DNA from 4 places in the Evansella sp. AB-rgal1 genome. Region 2 is predicted to be linked to each of the others. Evidence: riboswitches for the same ligand, from Rfam matches in the RefSeq annotation. Region 2 holds a riboswitch; each other region holds the start of a gene.
The links. A riboswitch is a leader RNA that binds a small molecule or an ion and turns the genes downstream of it on or off. The one in region 2 is predicted to bind thiamine pyrophosphate.

Region 1 (3,554 bases), on a different contig from region 2:
CTACCGCTTCAGAACCTACGATACCTTGGTGCTTCTTAGCCAACAACTGAACTCCTTCATTTGCAGGATCCACCGCTAGTGAAGGGAATATCTCTCCACGATCCTCAATCATGGAAGTTCCACCCCATTCAAACCTAGGTAAATTGTCTTTCAACCAAGGATCCCCTTTTGCCACATTCAAAATATGTTCCTCAATCTCTCGACTCACTTCTTCATGATTCTCATTCGGATAAAAATGAACAGTAATCCATAATCGGCACTCATCTGCAATGAAAGCGGCATGACGTCCGCCCTCAATTACAGCAGGATTAATCGTATTTGCTCCAGGTGGACAACCAGGGTAACTCTTTGTCACTGCCCAGTGTCTTTCTAAATCTTGCAAACCTTGAATCACTTTTGTCATCTTTTCAATGGCACTAGCACCAATTAGACCACCACCAGCATGAATCATATTGCGGCGAGTTGCATCGTGAAATGTTCTCTCACTTTTAATCGTAATCCACCCAGTAATAACGCCACCTTGTCCTTGAATATGTAAATCACTCGTGTCTACCACAATCGCAAAATCTGCCTTCGCGCCACCGTTACGCTTACAGCATTGCAACGTTCCTGCTTCCCCGACTTCTTCTCCAATCACTGATTGAAATGAAAGATCACCAGGAAATTTCACTCCTTTCTCTCGAAGTAATCTCAGAGCAAAGAGTGCACCAGCTAAGCCACCTTTCATATCAGCGGCTCCACGACCAATAACATATCCATCACGGACAATTGGAGTGAAAGGGTCTAATTCCCAAGCTTCATCAGGACTTACCTCTGCAACATCAACATGACCATTAATAATGAGACTCTTATAACGCCCACTATCTGTGCCCTTTAAAAACCCCACAACATTGGGATCGTTCGGATACACATCCCACATATCAATCTCAAAACCTAGATGACTCAAATACTCAGCTACAAAGTCCTGTGCTTCTTTCGTGTTCCGAGCAGGTGGAGCAGGAGTTTCATAGGAAATGAGTGTCTTCAGTAACTCAATCATCTCATCCTGCCGAGCGTCCACATCACTAAGGAGTTCCTCTAACAAGTCTTTATTCATTCAATTTCCCCTCCTTCAAAACTGTCACAAAATCGTACAGTCCCAGGTCCCTGAACTTTTTGTGACAACATACAAAAAAGCCACTTCTTGTTGGAAAGAAGCGGCTTTAAACAACCAAATAATACATGATGCAAAGGGAAACAATGGTCTTTCCCTTTACTATGTCTTTACACTTCTTCCCTACGCTAGTGCGAACTAGATCAGGTTATAAGGGTTAAGACGATCGTCTCTCTCAGCTTTATCAAGCACCCCTAGTAGTGGTACATATGAAATTATTTAAGAGTTTTGAAAATTAACAACTCGCTTATAGTTGTATCATACTATGGAAAGTTCTTCAACTACCTATTACATTTTTTCTCTCTAAGACTTTAGAAAGATATCTAGTTAGTTCGAATTAACTGATTTAGAAAATATACCCAAATTTAATACTTTAGGATAATACTCAAAGGGAAACTGCGGTGCTAGTATTGGTGAGAAGATTCTATAAAACGCACGAAGAGGAGGTAAAATATTGTATAAGAAAAGTTGGAAAATACTTAGCATTTGTTTCCTTTCAGTAATCCTCATAATTGGACAACCAGTACTAGCAAACACAGAAGAGGAAGGTCTTATCGTAACAGACATGAACCAATTAACAAAAGAAAACCTTGTAGAAAGTCTCCTTGGTGAAGGAGTAACAGTTACGAACATATCACTTAAAGGAGTAGATGTATCTTCTGGTTTCTTTACAGGTGGAGAGGATATTATCGGTTTTGATCAAGGAATCATACTAAGTACAGGCTCTGTACATAATGTTATTGGTCCCAACACATCGGATACAATAGCATATGAAACAGGCTTACCAGGTGACGAAGATCTTGATAAATTAATTCCTGGCTATAGGACATATGACGCAACTGTACTAGAATTTGACTTCATTCCGGAAAAAGATAGTATATATTTCCAGTATGTGTTTGCATCTGATGAATACAATGAGTATGTAAATTCTTCATTTAATGATGTCTTTGGCTTTTTTATTAATGGGGAAAACGAAGCAAAGCTTCCTGGTACCGACATTGTTGTTTCTATTAATAATGTGAACGGAGGAGAGCCGTATGGAAGTGACAATGCCTCGAATCCTGAGTTTTACCGTAACAATGATATTGAGAGTGGTGCACCACTCAATACGGAGATGGATGGGTTAACAGTAGTCTTGTCTGTTGAGGCACAAGTGAACGCTGGAGAAGTGAACACAATAAAAATGGCAATTGCCGACGCAGGAGATCGAGACTTAGATTCTAATGTTTTTATTAAAGCTGGTAGCTTCACGGACCGCCCAGAAGAACCAGAGCCAGTAGAACCAGAAGTTCCTGAAGAACCTGAGAACCCATTGGAGTTTGGAGATTGTATCACTGATTGTGAACCCGCAGAACTACCAGTAACAATCACGCCTATATGTACAGAAGAGGAAGGGGTTCATGCTTGGGTAATTACAAATCCTAATGACCAAGAGATTGAAGTGAAATGGGGATCGGAATACCCTGGAACAATTATCGATCACAAGGTTATTGGACCAGGAGAGACAATTATTACAACACCTGAGACAGCGGGAGATACTATTACTCTCGAATTCCCACTATTAACGCAACCAGAAGAAGTTGCAGAAGATAAAGAAGCAGAAGATGAAACAAACCAAGAAAACGAAGAATCCTCTGAAAACGACGGAAACGATGAGGACGAGCAGTCAGAATCAAATGAGGATAGCAATTCAAATGAGAACAACACAGAAACAAATGAAGAAGACACAGCAGACGAAAGCACCAACAATACCGATACAAACGAGGAAAACAATAACTCTCAGACCAACGATGCGACTACATCTTCGAGTGATAATGAAGAGGAAACGGTAGAAGAGGAAGAACGACTATATGAACTAATTCAAATTACCGCTTCTACATCTGATATTGATTGTGAACCATCCAAACCAGAGGAGCCAGAAGCACCAGAAGAAGAGGATGATGAAGAAGAACAACCAGCTCCACCTGTGAAAAAAACAAAACAAGAAACTCCTACGGATAGAGAAGACAAACCTAAAACAATCGACGGTGGAAAGCTTCCAAGAACGTCAAGTCCTTGGTATAACATTTTTGCCGTAAGCACAGTAGGTTTTATATTATCAGGATTCATCCTCATGAGAAGAGTAAAACGAAGAATTTATTAAAAAACATTCCAACGCGAGGTGAAAAACATGCCAAACCAACTGAAGAATCTATTGGTGATCGTATGCCTTTTTATCTCGCTCACCTTTGTTATCACGTCACTAATACAAATTCAACTAGGCTCAACTCAAGTAGATCAATCACTAGAAGAATGGAACACCCAAACGGCCAACCTACAAGTAGAACTCCTCATCCAAGACCATCAAGAAAAGCCAACACACCAAAGAACACACAAAACTGCCCCAAATATTCCAACCATT
Region 2 (3,554 bases):
GTGTTTTTATTTGTGACCGTATAAAGAAGACAGCAACTGTTCTTCTCGTATTGTGTGAAGGAGGGAAAACAATGTCACGTAAATGTGTAATTACTGGTAAAGGACCACGTTCTGGTAACAAACGTTCACATGCTTTAAATTCAACGAAACGTCGTTGGGGCGTTAACGTTCAAAAGGTCCGCATTTTAGTAGACGGAAAACCAAAACGTGTATACGTTTCTGCTAGAGCATTAAAATCAGGGAAAGTAGAACGTGTATAATTTTATACCCTAATCATTGTACTAAAAAACGGCGCTTATGCGCCGTTTTTTTACTAGTATGCGAATGATGACAAATTTTATCCTAATAAAGGAATCCACTTCAAAAAAACATAAAGAGTAATTGAAAAGGTGGAGGAGACTGCCTCTCACCCTCCCCTCTTTACCGATTTGTTTATAACACCTGACTTTAATGTTCCTTACAGTTGACTAGATAAAATAGTACAAAGGTTTCCTAAAATTGTATATGTCTAGCCTTTTTTAAACGCGCCTAAACACGCTTTTACAAAGCCTCCGATGAACTTTGGTAGTTTGATCGTATAAAACTTCATATTTCCCCCTCCTCGAAAATGAGCTGTCCCTGCCACTAAAGGACATGTGAGTTAAAAGATAAACGTGCTTCGTTATTACCCATTATATTCATGGAGTCAAAAATAGTACCAATTTTCTTAGAAAAAACTCGGAAAAAAATACTAAACTGTTTCTTACTTGTTCTAATCTCTCGTTTGAAATAATAGTAAATTACCTGATGTAAAAGAAATAGTACCTTTATTACTCACTAGTTCATTACTAATACATAAACTAGAAGATTGTGTTATCGTTCTGTTTTCCAACGGATACCGGAAACCAGTCAGCGTCAGACCCTCAACTTGAATAGACATGGGCAAGAATGAATTGTATGGAAATTCACTTTCATGAATAGTGTATTCTCCAGGTTCTTTTACTGTGACTCGATTATAAATATCCTCAATAACTATATTTACTCCTTTTTCAAGGCCTTTTGTTAAAAACTGAATGTTAACAAGCATATGATCTAACCTTCCACCTGTTGCACCTAGAAGAATGATTTCATCTGGCTTTTTGGATATAGCCCAGTCTAACGCAAGTTCCATGTCTGTGGCGTCTTTTTCTTTTGGATAGACAGAAAGGTGCACAGTTTGACTGTGCACCCATTCACCTTCTTCTACTGTTAAAGAATCAAAATCACCAAATGCATGGAGAGGGGTTATTCCATGTTTCAATAAATGAAAGGTTCCTTTGTCGATGCCGATCCATTGTGCATCGTTATGTTTCATTTTGAGTTCACTTAATGGAGGAACATATTCAAATGGACCTGCTGCAAGTAAGATATACTTCATGGATTTCCTCTCCTTTACGGCTACTAAAAATACGCGAGTTAGCGGTAGTTAAACTTATCTTGTATTACTAACTATGTTTGTTTGTATTCCATTCGCTTCAGCCTGCTCGCTTTGCCAGGCGAGCTTCCGAGGTACCTTCGAGTGTAAACAATCTCCGGCATCTCGCCTTCGCTCTGCTTCCCACAGGACTTTGATTAAGCTTCCTGAAACCACACCGTACGCAGAAAAATGTGTTAGCATATTTCAAGGAGTCTCGCTGGCTTACGCTCATTGCATCGGAAATTTTTAGTACTAATCTAATTCATAACGTATTTTTAATCCCATGATGCAGTTGTCCACTTGCATGGATGTTTACCCTGGAATTTTCCACAATGGAGCAATCTTAAACGTTACGCATTTGGGTGTAAAATTCGTTTGTTTACGTTTGCTAATAGTAGTATTGCTCCTAAGCAGACTAAGAATGTTGGTCCTAAATAGGAGATGTTATACGTAAATGAATACCAAGCTACTGGCGTTCCTTCCGGTGCATAAATTCCAAACCATACAATTCCACTTGTAAATGCAGCAGCAAAACGAAGGACACTACCGATTAATACAGCAAGAGTAATATAAAGTGCTTGCTTCCATCTAGGCATTTCTTCTTTCACTGTTATTAGTCCTGCAAAACCAACAACGAAGAAAGCGATTGGGTAGTCAATTAATCCTTGTAACCAGTGAACAATATAAGGATCATAATTCCAGTTTAGTATTCCATAGATTAACCCTGTTAATAAGCCTGGCTTTAATCCTCTACGTAGAGCCATAACGAATATTGGCAACATCGCAAGGGATATGGATCCACCTTGTGGCCAAAATTTTAGAAGCGTTAATAAATCAAGAATAAATGCTAATGCGGCCATAATTGCTATTTCTGCCATAATTACTACCGGTCTTGTCTTTTGCATAAAAAATTCCTCCTCTTTTGATTGTAGGTTTCCCCATAATCAAAAACACCGATACATAGAAAAAGCCATTGCAGGTGCAATGGCACATAGATCTAATATAAGCATCCACATCCCTACGTAAGTACGAACTTACAGGTTCAAAGGGTCGAAGCGTATAGCTTCCTCTCAGTCTATCATAAGACTCCCCTCGTGGTATTTTCAATTAGTTTTCATTTTACAATGCCCCTCGTATAGAATCAATAGCTATTTTTCGGTTACGACTATTGTAAATAGCAGATCCTGCGACTAACACGTTTGCACCAGCTTCGACACATAGTTTCGCAGTATCTGGATTTACCCCTCCATCGATCTCTATATCAATAGATTTCCCAGTTTGAACTACAAGATCTTTTACTTCCCTAATCTTAGGTAAAACAGATGGGATAAATGCTTGTCCACCAAATCCAGGGTTAACTGTCATTAGTAGAATTAAATCTACATCTTCCACAATATGCTGAATAGAAGATACTGGAGTAGCAGGATTAATTACAACTCCTGGTTTTACCCCAGTTTCTTTAATTAGTTGAATCGTACGATGCAAATGGGTACAAGCTTCTACATGAACACTTATGATATCCGCCCCTGCTTTTGCAAATTCAGGAATATAGCTATCTGGGTTGTTAATCATTAAATGTACGTCAAGAGGTAGCTTCGTTATCGGACGAATTGCATTTACTACTAGCGGTCCTATCGTGATGTTTGGTACAAAGTGTCCATCCATCACATCTACATGAATATAGTCCGCTCCTCCATTTTCCACATCTATTATTTCTTCCCCAAGCTTTGCAAAGTCAGCTGATAATATAGATGGTGCTATTTTAATCAACACTAGTACCTCCGTTTTTGTGATTTAATTTCTTCAAAGAATTGCAAGTAATGTTCATAACGGTAAGAGGTAATTTCTCCGCTTGTTACTTTTTCTCGAACAACGCACTTCGGTTCATTCACATGCGTGCAACCTCTAAATTTACAATCGTTTATATGCTTGCGCATTTCTGGGAAAAACAAGGTTAACTCTTCAGCTTCAATCCCTTCAAAATCCAATGCACTAAATCCAGGAGTATCCGCAACATAACCACCCTCGTCAATCGGTATTAATTCCACATGACGAGTTGTATGCTTTCCTCGGCCCAAGCTTTTCGAGATAGGAGCAGTTTCAATATTTAACTCTGGCC
Region 3 (3,554 bases), on a different contig from region 2:
CTAACTGATCTTTTTTCTTACCAAAAAGATAATTATTTAGATCAAAATCCTTCAACTTACATTTTGTATGAAAAATGTTTTCTTGATAAATGTTCACATCGATCATGTCGAACAATTGTTTCACTTCGTCGGGAATATAGTTTTGAATGGAGCTAATATCGTGATCAATAAATAACTTATGACCATTAATATCACGTGTAAAACCACGAACACGATAGTCCATCGTCATAATATCCGTATCAAAGGAATGGATTAAATAGTTAAGCGCTTTTAACGGAGAAATTTCTCCGCAAGTGGCAACATCAATATCTGCACGGAACGTACTAATGCCTTCGCTCGGATGATATTCAGGGTATGTATGAACAGTAATATGACTCTTATCTAAGCTCATGGTCACCGCTTCCGGTAAAGGACCTGGTGATTCCTCGAAACGCTCCGAAGGAACCTCCACAACGGGTCCTTCGGAAACTAACATAGTCACACTTGCCCCTTGTGGCACATAATCCTGCTTTGCCACATTTAGGACGTGTGCCCCAATAATATCCGCCACATTTTTCAGTATGTTTGTTAAACGATCGGCATTATACTGCTCATCAATATAAGCGATATAAGCTTCTCGATCTTTTTTCGTTTCTGTATAACAAATATCATACATATTAAAGCTGAGTGACTTCGTCAGGTTATTGAATTCATGTAATTGTACACGTTGCTCCGGTGTTAATGACAATGTGAATTTCCCCTTTACAACTTTTTATGATAAGCATAGTTACAGATAGTTCTCTGTTGTCCTACTTCTATTTATGTATGATACCCAATCATTTCCGGAAAAAAACAAGAATTGATATCGAAACTGATAACCATCTGGAATTTTAATATACTATTTGGAAGGTCTGCTAAAATATGGTTTAAATCAGTTAGTTAGTTTACATAATATTAATTATGAAAACTAAATATCTGATATTAATTTAAGAATATTAAAAAAATGGTTGAAATTATTTCTGGATCATGTATACTGAAATGGAAATGAATAGCAATAACTAGGGGGGTCCAATGAGTTGGGCTGAGAAAGAAACGCTACGAGGTTTCTTGACCCTTCGGACCTGATCTGGTTCATACCAGCGTGGGGAAGTTAGAATATGTAGTGTTTTTACATACACTTCGATCATATAAGCCGGGTCCAGCCTTATTTTTAAGGTTAGTTCCGGCTTTTTCTTATGATCATTTGAATGTCATCCCCTGCTGTGTTCTAGATCTCGTCCTTTTCACTACACAAAAAAAGGAGAGATTTTTTTATGTCCACATCATCACTTAACGAAGCAAACATTTCCATCATGTCTAGTTTTACCGGAAGCAAAAAGGTTTACGTTCAAGGCTCAAGATCAGATTTACAAGTACCAATGAGAGAAATAGCACTATCCCCTACAACAGGTAATTTTGGAGAAGAAGAAAATGCACCTGTTCGTGTATATGACACAAGCGGCCCTTACACAGATCCTGCATACAACATCAATATTCATGAAGGACTTCCCCCTCTTCGTCAGCAGTGGATTGAAGAGAGAAATGATGTTGAAGCATATGATGGTCGTGAGATTATGCCGGAAGACAATGGATATAAAGATCAACAAGATCCAAGAGCGAACCACAACGTTTTTCCAGGATTAAAACGGAAACCATTACGTGCGAAATCAGGACAAAACGTCACACAGCTGTATTATGCAAAAAAAGGAATCGTCACTCCTGAAATGGAGTTTATCGCAATACGCGAAAACTTAGATGCTGAATACGTTCGTGAGGAAGTGGCTAGAGGTCGTGCGATTATCCCCGCGAACATCAATCACCCAGAAATCGAACCAATGATTATCGGACGAAACTTCCATGTGAAAATAAATGCGAATATTGGGAATTCTGCTGTCTCCTCTTCTATTGAGGAAGAAGTAGAAAAAATGACGTGGGCTACTCGCTGGGGTGCAGACACAATCATGGATCTATCAACAGGGAAAAACATACATACAACGAGAGAATGGATTATTCGCAATTCCTCTGTTCCCGTGGGTACAGTGCCCATTTATCAAGCACTAGAAAAAGTGAATGGTGTAGCGGAAGACCTAACGTGGGAAGTGTATCGTGATACGCTTATTGAACAAGCGGAGCAAGGAGTGGACTATTTCACGATTCACGCTGGCGTTCTCTTACGTTATGTTCCATTAACAGCGAAACGACTAACTGGAATAGTGTCTCGTGGTGGATCTATTATGGCGCAATGGTGTCTATTCCACCATAAAGAAAACTTCTTATATACTCACTTTGAGGAAATCTGTGAAATTATGAAGCAATACGACATCTCCTTCTCTTTAGGAGATGGGTTACGTCCAGGTTCTATTGCAGATGCCAACGATGAAGCGCAATTTGCAGAGCTTGAAACACTTGGAGAGCTAACAAAAATTGCGTGGGAGCATGATGTTCAGGTAATGGTGGAAGGACCTGGTCACGTACCGATGCACTTAATTAAGGAAAACATGGATAAACAATTAGAAATCTGTAAAGAAGCTCCTTTCTATACCCTAGGACCATTAACAACGGATATAGCGCCTGGATATGATCATATTACTTCTGCCATTGGTGCTGCGATGATCGGTTGGTACGGAACGGCGATGCTGTGCTATGTAACACCGAAAGAGCATTTAGGTTTACCAAACAGAGACGATGTTCGTGAAGGCGTAATAACCTACAAAATTGCAGCACACGTAGCGGACCTTGCAAAAGGACATCCAGGGGCTCGTAAACGTGATGACGCACTCTCAAAAGCTCGTTTTGAATTCCGCTGGAGAGATCAATTTAACTTATCGTTAGATCCTGAGCGAGCAATTGAATATCACGATGAAACTCTACCAGCAGAAGGTGCAAAAACAGCCCACTTCTGTTCTATGTGTGGACCAAAGTTTTGCAGCATGAGAATCTCTCAAGATATCCGAAACTACGCTAAGGAAAATGAGCTCGATACAGAGGAAGCAATCGAAAAAGGAATGAAGGAAAAATCAAAAGAGTTTAAGCAAACAGGAGGAAATATATATCAATAATACGAGGAGGTTCTATTCATGAAAGCACAAATGCTGGAAGTGGAAATCAAGGAAGTAAAAGAATATCTTGCTTCTTTGGAAAAACAATTACAGGAACTCCAAGAAAACTGTGATCACCACTTTCAAGAAAACACATACTACGAAACATGTTTGAAGTGTAATAAGGTGAATTCTTTGTATTATTAATTGTTTCCAAAGGGATGGAAAAGCTCATTAGCTTTCCCATCCTTAATCATTTTTAAACGATCGTTTAAATTGCGGGGGCTTGTCATGCGGTTGCTGTTGGTCCATAAATTAATCAACACTAAGAACAAACAAACCAAGTCTTATTCAAATTAAGACTTGGTTCGTACCCTTACACTATTGTTTTCCTATTAAATTACTCATCCTCGACAATGTATATATTGCCATCTTCGCTATAAGAAACATTTACGTTACTTGGAACTTTCACAAAGAGAATAGTATCCCCAAAATGTG
Region 4 (3,554 bases), on a different contig from region 2:
ATTCACGTTTGCCACCATAACCTCTACATTATGTTGAGAGGAAGTAGAGGTAGTAAAAGGTATTTCTTGTTTTATCTTATCAAGATCATTTTTCCAGTTATTAATTTTTTCTTTCGTTCTTGCAAAAAAGTAAAACTTCGAAAATGTTGTTCCTTCGATTGTATTCGTCCAAGCAATTTCTTCCTTCATTGCTTGTTTTCGTGAAAGCCATTCATTAATTCCGACACCATCTGGTTTTGGATCACTAATTTCATCTTCCATAAAGCTTTTATCTCGTTTTAAAGTAATTCGATCACTTCCGTATGGAAAGAGCTCATAATAAACATTATTTTCTCCAGCCTTTTCAACAATTCTCTCTACCAATTTACGGGAAAGTGAATGCTCGAATACTACTTTTTTCTCGACATATCCAGCCATTCCGTTGGACGTAATATATCCATCTACTTGAAAACCAGATGGTACGACTCCTTCAATTTCATCGAAAGATCTACCTGTTGCGATGAAAACTAAGAATCCTTTTTTCCGTAATTGATCAATAATTTCTTTCGTATGTATGCTTACTTTATTGTAATGATTTAATATGGTACCGTCCATATCTAAAAAAATTGCTTTAGGTTTAAATTCCACTGAGAAGCCTCCTATTATGATAAAACTTACTCAATAAGTATACACGTCTCTAAATAATGTCTCAATTGAAGAAACTGCGAGAAGGTCCTTACATATATATCCATTCGTTCTAAATTGTTCACAAGAGTTCATTAGTTTGTTATCATGAGAGTTGTAAGTTTGATAATTTCATATTTTTTATGCTAGGGGTGCCATAAATATGGCTGAGAGGAAAATCCGACCCTTTGAACCTGACTTGGTTAGCACCAACGTAGGGAAGCGACTTGAATACATTAACTTGTTCATCAAGCTCGCCCCTCACTGGCGAGCTTTTTTAGTACGTTTGAGGGATTGGGTAGTGACGACTGTAAAACAATTTCAACAAAGTAGTAGTACTAGTTAGACTTTCTTAACACTGGTAAGCTTATTTTCATGGTGAACCTAAATTCAGAACGGAGGAGTAAATATGAAAGACGTATTAACTATCGGAGGGAAAGAGTTACATAATAGATTGTTTGTAGGGACAGGAAAATTTGCCGACCATAAACAAATGGGAGAAGCGATCACTGCTTCCGAATCACAAGTTGTAACAGTAGCATTACGAAGAGTCAACATGGAAGCTAAGGAAGAGGATATTTTAACAGATATTCCTGATCACATTACCCTAATGCCAAACACGTCTGGAGCAAGAACCGCAGAAGAAGCTATTCGTATTGCAAGATTAGCAAAAGCTGTTGGGATGGGAAATTGGATAAAAATTGAGGTTATCTCTGACCACAAATATCTACTACCTGACAATGAAGAAACGACGAAAGCAACAGAAGTTTTAGCAAAAGAAGGGTTCGTAGTTTTACCATACATGAGTCCTGACTTAATGGCAGCAAAACGCATGAGAGATGCAGGAGCGGCGGCAATTATGCCATTAGGTGCTCCAATTGGGTCAAATAAAGGAATTCGTATGAAGGAAATGATTCAGATCATGATTGATGAAATGGATCTACCTATCGTTGTAGATGCAGGTATCGGGAAACCTTCAGAAGCTGCGGAAGCAATGGAAATGGGAGCAGATGCTGTCTTAGTTAACACAGCAATCGCTACAGCGGCAGACCCCGTTCAGATGGCAAGAGCCTTTGATTTAGCTGTAAAAGCAGGGCGAATTGGCTACCTATCAGGATTAGGGCCTGTTTCCATGAAAGCACATGCATCATCTCCATTAACAGGGTTCTTGGGATAGGATTATCTTGTAGAGAACCTTTAGGTATATATGAAAGTGAAAATTGCGCCATGTATGATGAAAATACCTCTGGAAAAATAGGAGTTAGTACTCTTAACTATATATGCAATGAGCGTAAGTCAGCGAGACTCCAGTGGGAAGCAGAGTAGAGGCGAGACTTCGGAGCACGGAGTAGTGTAGAAGACTCGGCAGCTCCCCTAGGAAAGCGAATGGGCTGAAACGAAGGAATACAAACCAACAAAGTTAGTATTTCTAGATATTCTGATACACGCTTTTTTCAGGGTAGATTTAAAAAAGAATGTAATAACTTTGAAAATGAGAAAGACCATACAGCCAACGAAAAGGTGGTATACAATGAGTTTTTACGAAAAGTTTGTTGAAATAAAAGATTTACCATTTGATGAAATGTTTCAATCCGTGACAGGGAAAGATGTAGAACGAGTTTTAGGAAAAGAACGATTATCGGAAGAAGATTACTTTGTGCTACTATCACCAGCAGCGGAAAACTATTTAGAAGATATGGCACAAAAGGCACACCAATTAACGGTACAGCACTTCGGGAGAACGATGCAGCTATACCTTCCGTTGTATTTATCGGATTACTGTGTGAACATTTGTAAATATTGTAGCTTTAGTTTAAATAATGATTTCCCACGCCGCCGTTTATCGATGGAAGAGGTAGAACGGGAAGCGAAGGTTATCGCTAGCATGGGAATTAAGCACATTATTTTATTATCAGGAGAATCCAAGCAACATTCTTCTGTTGATTATTTAAAAGAAAGCTTGCAAGTGTTACGAAAATACTTTTCTTCTATCGCAGTAGAAATACAGCCGTTAGATCAAGAGGAGTATGAAGAATTGTTTAAGCACGGTGTCGATGGAGTTACGGTGTATCAAGAAGTATATAACGAAGAGATTTACCGTGATATCCATGTGAAGGGACCGAAAAGAGATTTTCGCTACCGCTTAGATACTCCTGAGCGAGGAGCAAAAGCAGGTCTTCGTTCGTTGAACATTGGTACATTACTAGGAATGGACGAATGGAGAAAAGAAAGCTATATTACTGGTCTTCATGCAAATTACTTACAACAGAAATTTTTAGAGGCGGAAGTAGGGGTATCGTTCCCACGTATGCGTCCTCATGCAGGAAGCTTCCAGCCGAAAGTAATCGTTTCTGATAAAAATCTTGTTCAAGCGATGCTAGCAGTTCGACTGTTTTTACCGAGATCAGGTATTAATATCTCTACAAGAGAAACGCCTGAATTCAGAGACTCGTTACTTCCGTTAGGAGTAACAAAAATGTCTGCGGCTTCATCTACAGTTGTAGGTGGTTACTCAGAGCCAGATGTAACGCAAAGTCAATTTGAGATTTCAGATGATAGATCAGTAGAAGAAATAAAAGAATTACTTAAATCAAGGGGTTATCAGCCAGTATTGAAAGACTGGGAGCTAGTCTGACACAAATTTGCCACGGACCTGGTCCCGGAACAAAGTTTCGGGGACCAGGTCCTGGAAGGTTTTGGGTCCTGGAAGGTTTTGTGAACTTTTGAAATGAGGTTGGTGTGCGGATATGGCTAATACAAAAAAATGGGAATTTCACCTTATCTCGAATGGAAAGCTCTCATTAGAGGAGTTTGCCATAAAGGCAGGGATGTTAGAGCCGTATGTTAGATATTTTCATTTGCGAGAAAAGCAACTGACTGCTAACCAACTT

Region 1: linked by a shared signal. The riboswitch ahead of ACERII_RS03295 (acetylornithine deacetylase) and the one ahead of thiT (energy-coupled thiamine transporter ThiT) in region 2 are both predicted to bind thiamine pyrophosphate.
Region 3: linked by a shared signal. The riboswitch ahead of thiC (phosphomethylpyrimidine synthase ThiC) and the one ahead of thiT (energy-coupled thiamine transporter ThiT) in region 2 are both predicted to bind thiamine pyrophosphate.
Region 4: linked by a shared signal. The riboswitch ahead of ACERII_RS14775 (thiazole synthase) and the one ahead of thiT (energy-coupled thiamine transporter ThiT) in region 2 are both predicted to bind thiamine pyrophosphate.

What each region holds. Positions count from the first base shown of each region.
Region 1 is NZ_JBGUAU010000003.1:100,238-103,791, forward strand. Features, by position in the region: gene ACERII_RS03295 (acetylornithine deacetylase) at 1-1,096, opposite strand, end outside; TPP riboswitch at 1,257-1,359, opposite strand; gene ACERII_RS03300 (choice-of-anchor L domain-containing protein) at 1,608-3,296, shown strand; gene ACERII_RS03305 (sortase) at 3,324-3,554, shown strand, end outside.
Region 2 is NZ_JBGUAU010000008.1:161,792-165,345, reverse strand. Features, by position in the region: gene rpmB (50S ribosomal protein L28) at 72-260, shown strand; gene spoVM (stage V sporulation protein SpoVM) at 509-589, opposite strand; gene ACERII_RS08920 (thiamine diphosphokinase) at 752-1,396, opposite strand; gene thiT (energy-coupled thiamine transporter ThiT) at 1,786-2,340, opposite strand; TPP riboswitch at 2,434-2,538, opposite strand; gene rpe (ribulose-phosphate 3-epimerase) at 2,555-3,205, opposite strand; gene rsgA (ribosome small subunit-dependent GTPase A) at 3,208-3,554, opposite strand, start outside.
Region 3 is NZ_JBGUAU010000006.1:34,716-38,269, forward strand. Features, by position in the region: gene speD (adenosylmethionine decarboxylase) at 1-727, opposite strand, end outside; TPP riboswitch at 1,030-1,144, shown strand; gene thiC (phosphomethylpyrimidine synthase ThiC) at 1,293-3,077, shown strand; gene ACERII_RS06310 (serine protease) at 3,096-3,263, shown strand; gene ACERII_RS06315 (hypothetical protein) at 3,457-3,554, opposite strand, start outside.
Region 4 is NZ_JBGUAU010000016.1:79,248-82,801, forward strand. Features, by position in the region: gene ACERII_RS14770 (HAD family hydrolase) at 1-627, opposite strand, end outside; TPP riboswitch at 802-901, shown strand; gene ACERII_RS14775 (thiazole synthase) at 1,073-1,840, shown strand; gene thiH (2-iminoacetate synthase ThiH) at 2,195-3,298, shown strand; gene tenI (thiazole tautomerase TenI) at 3,411-3,554, shown strand, end outside.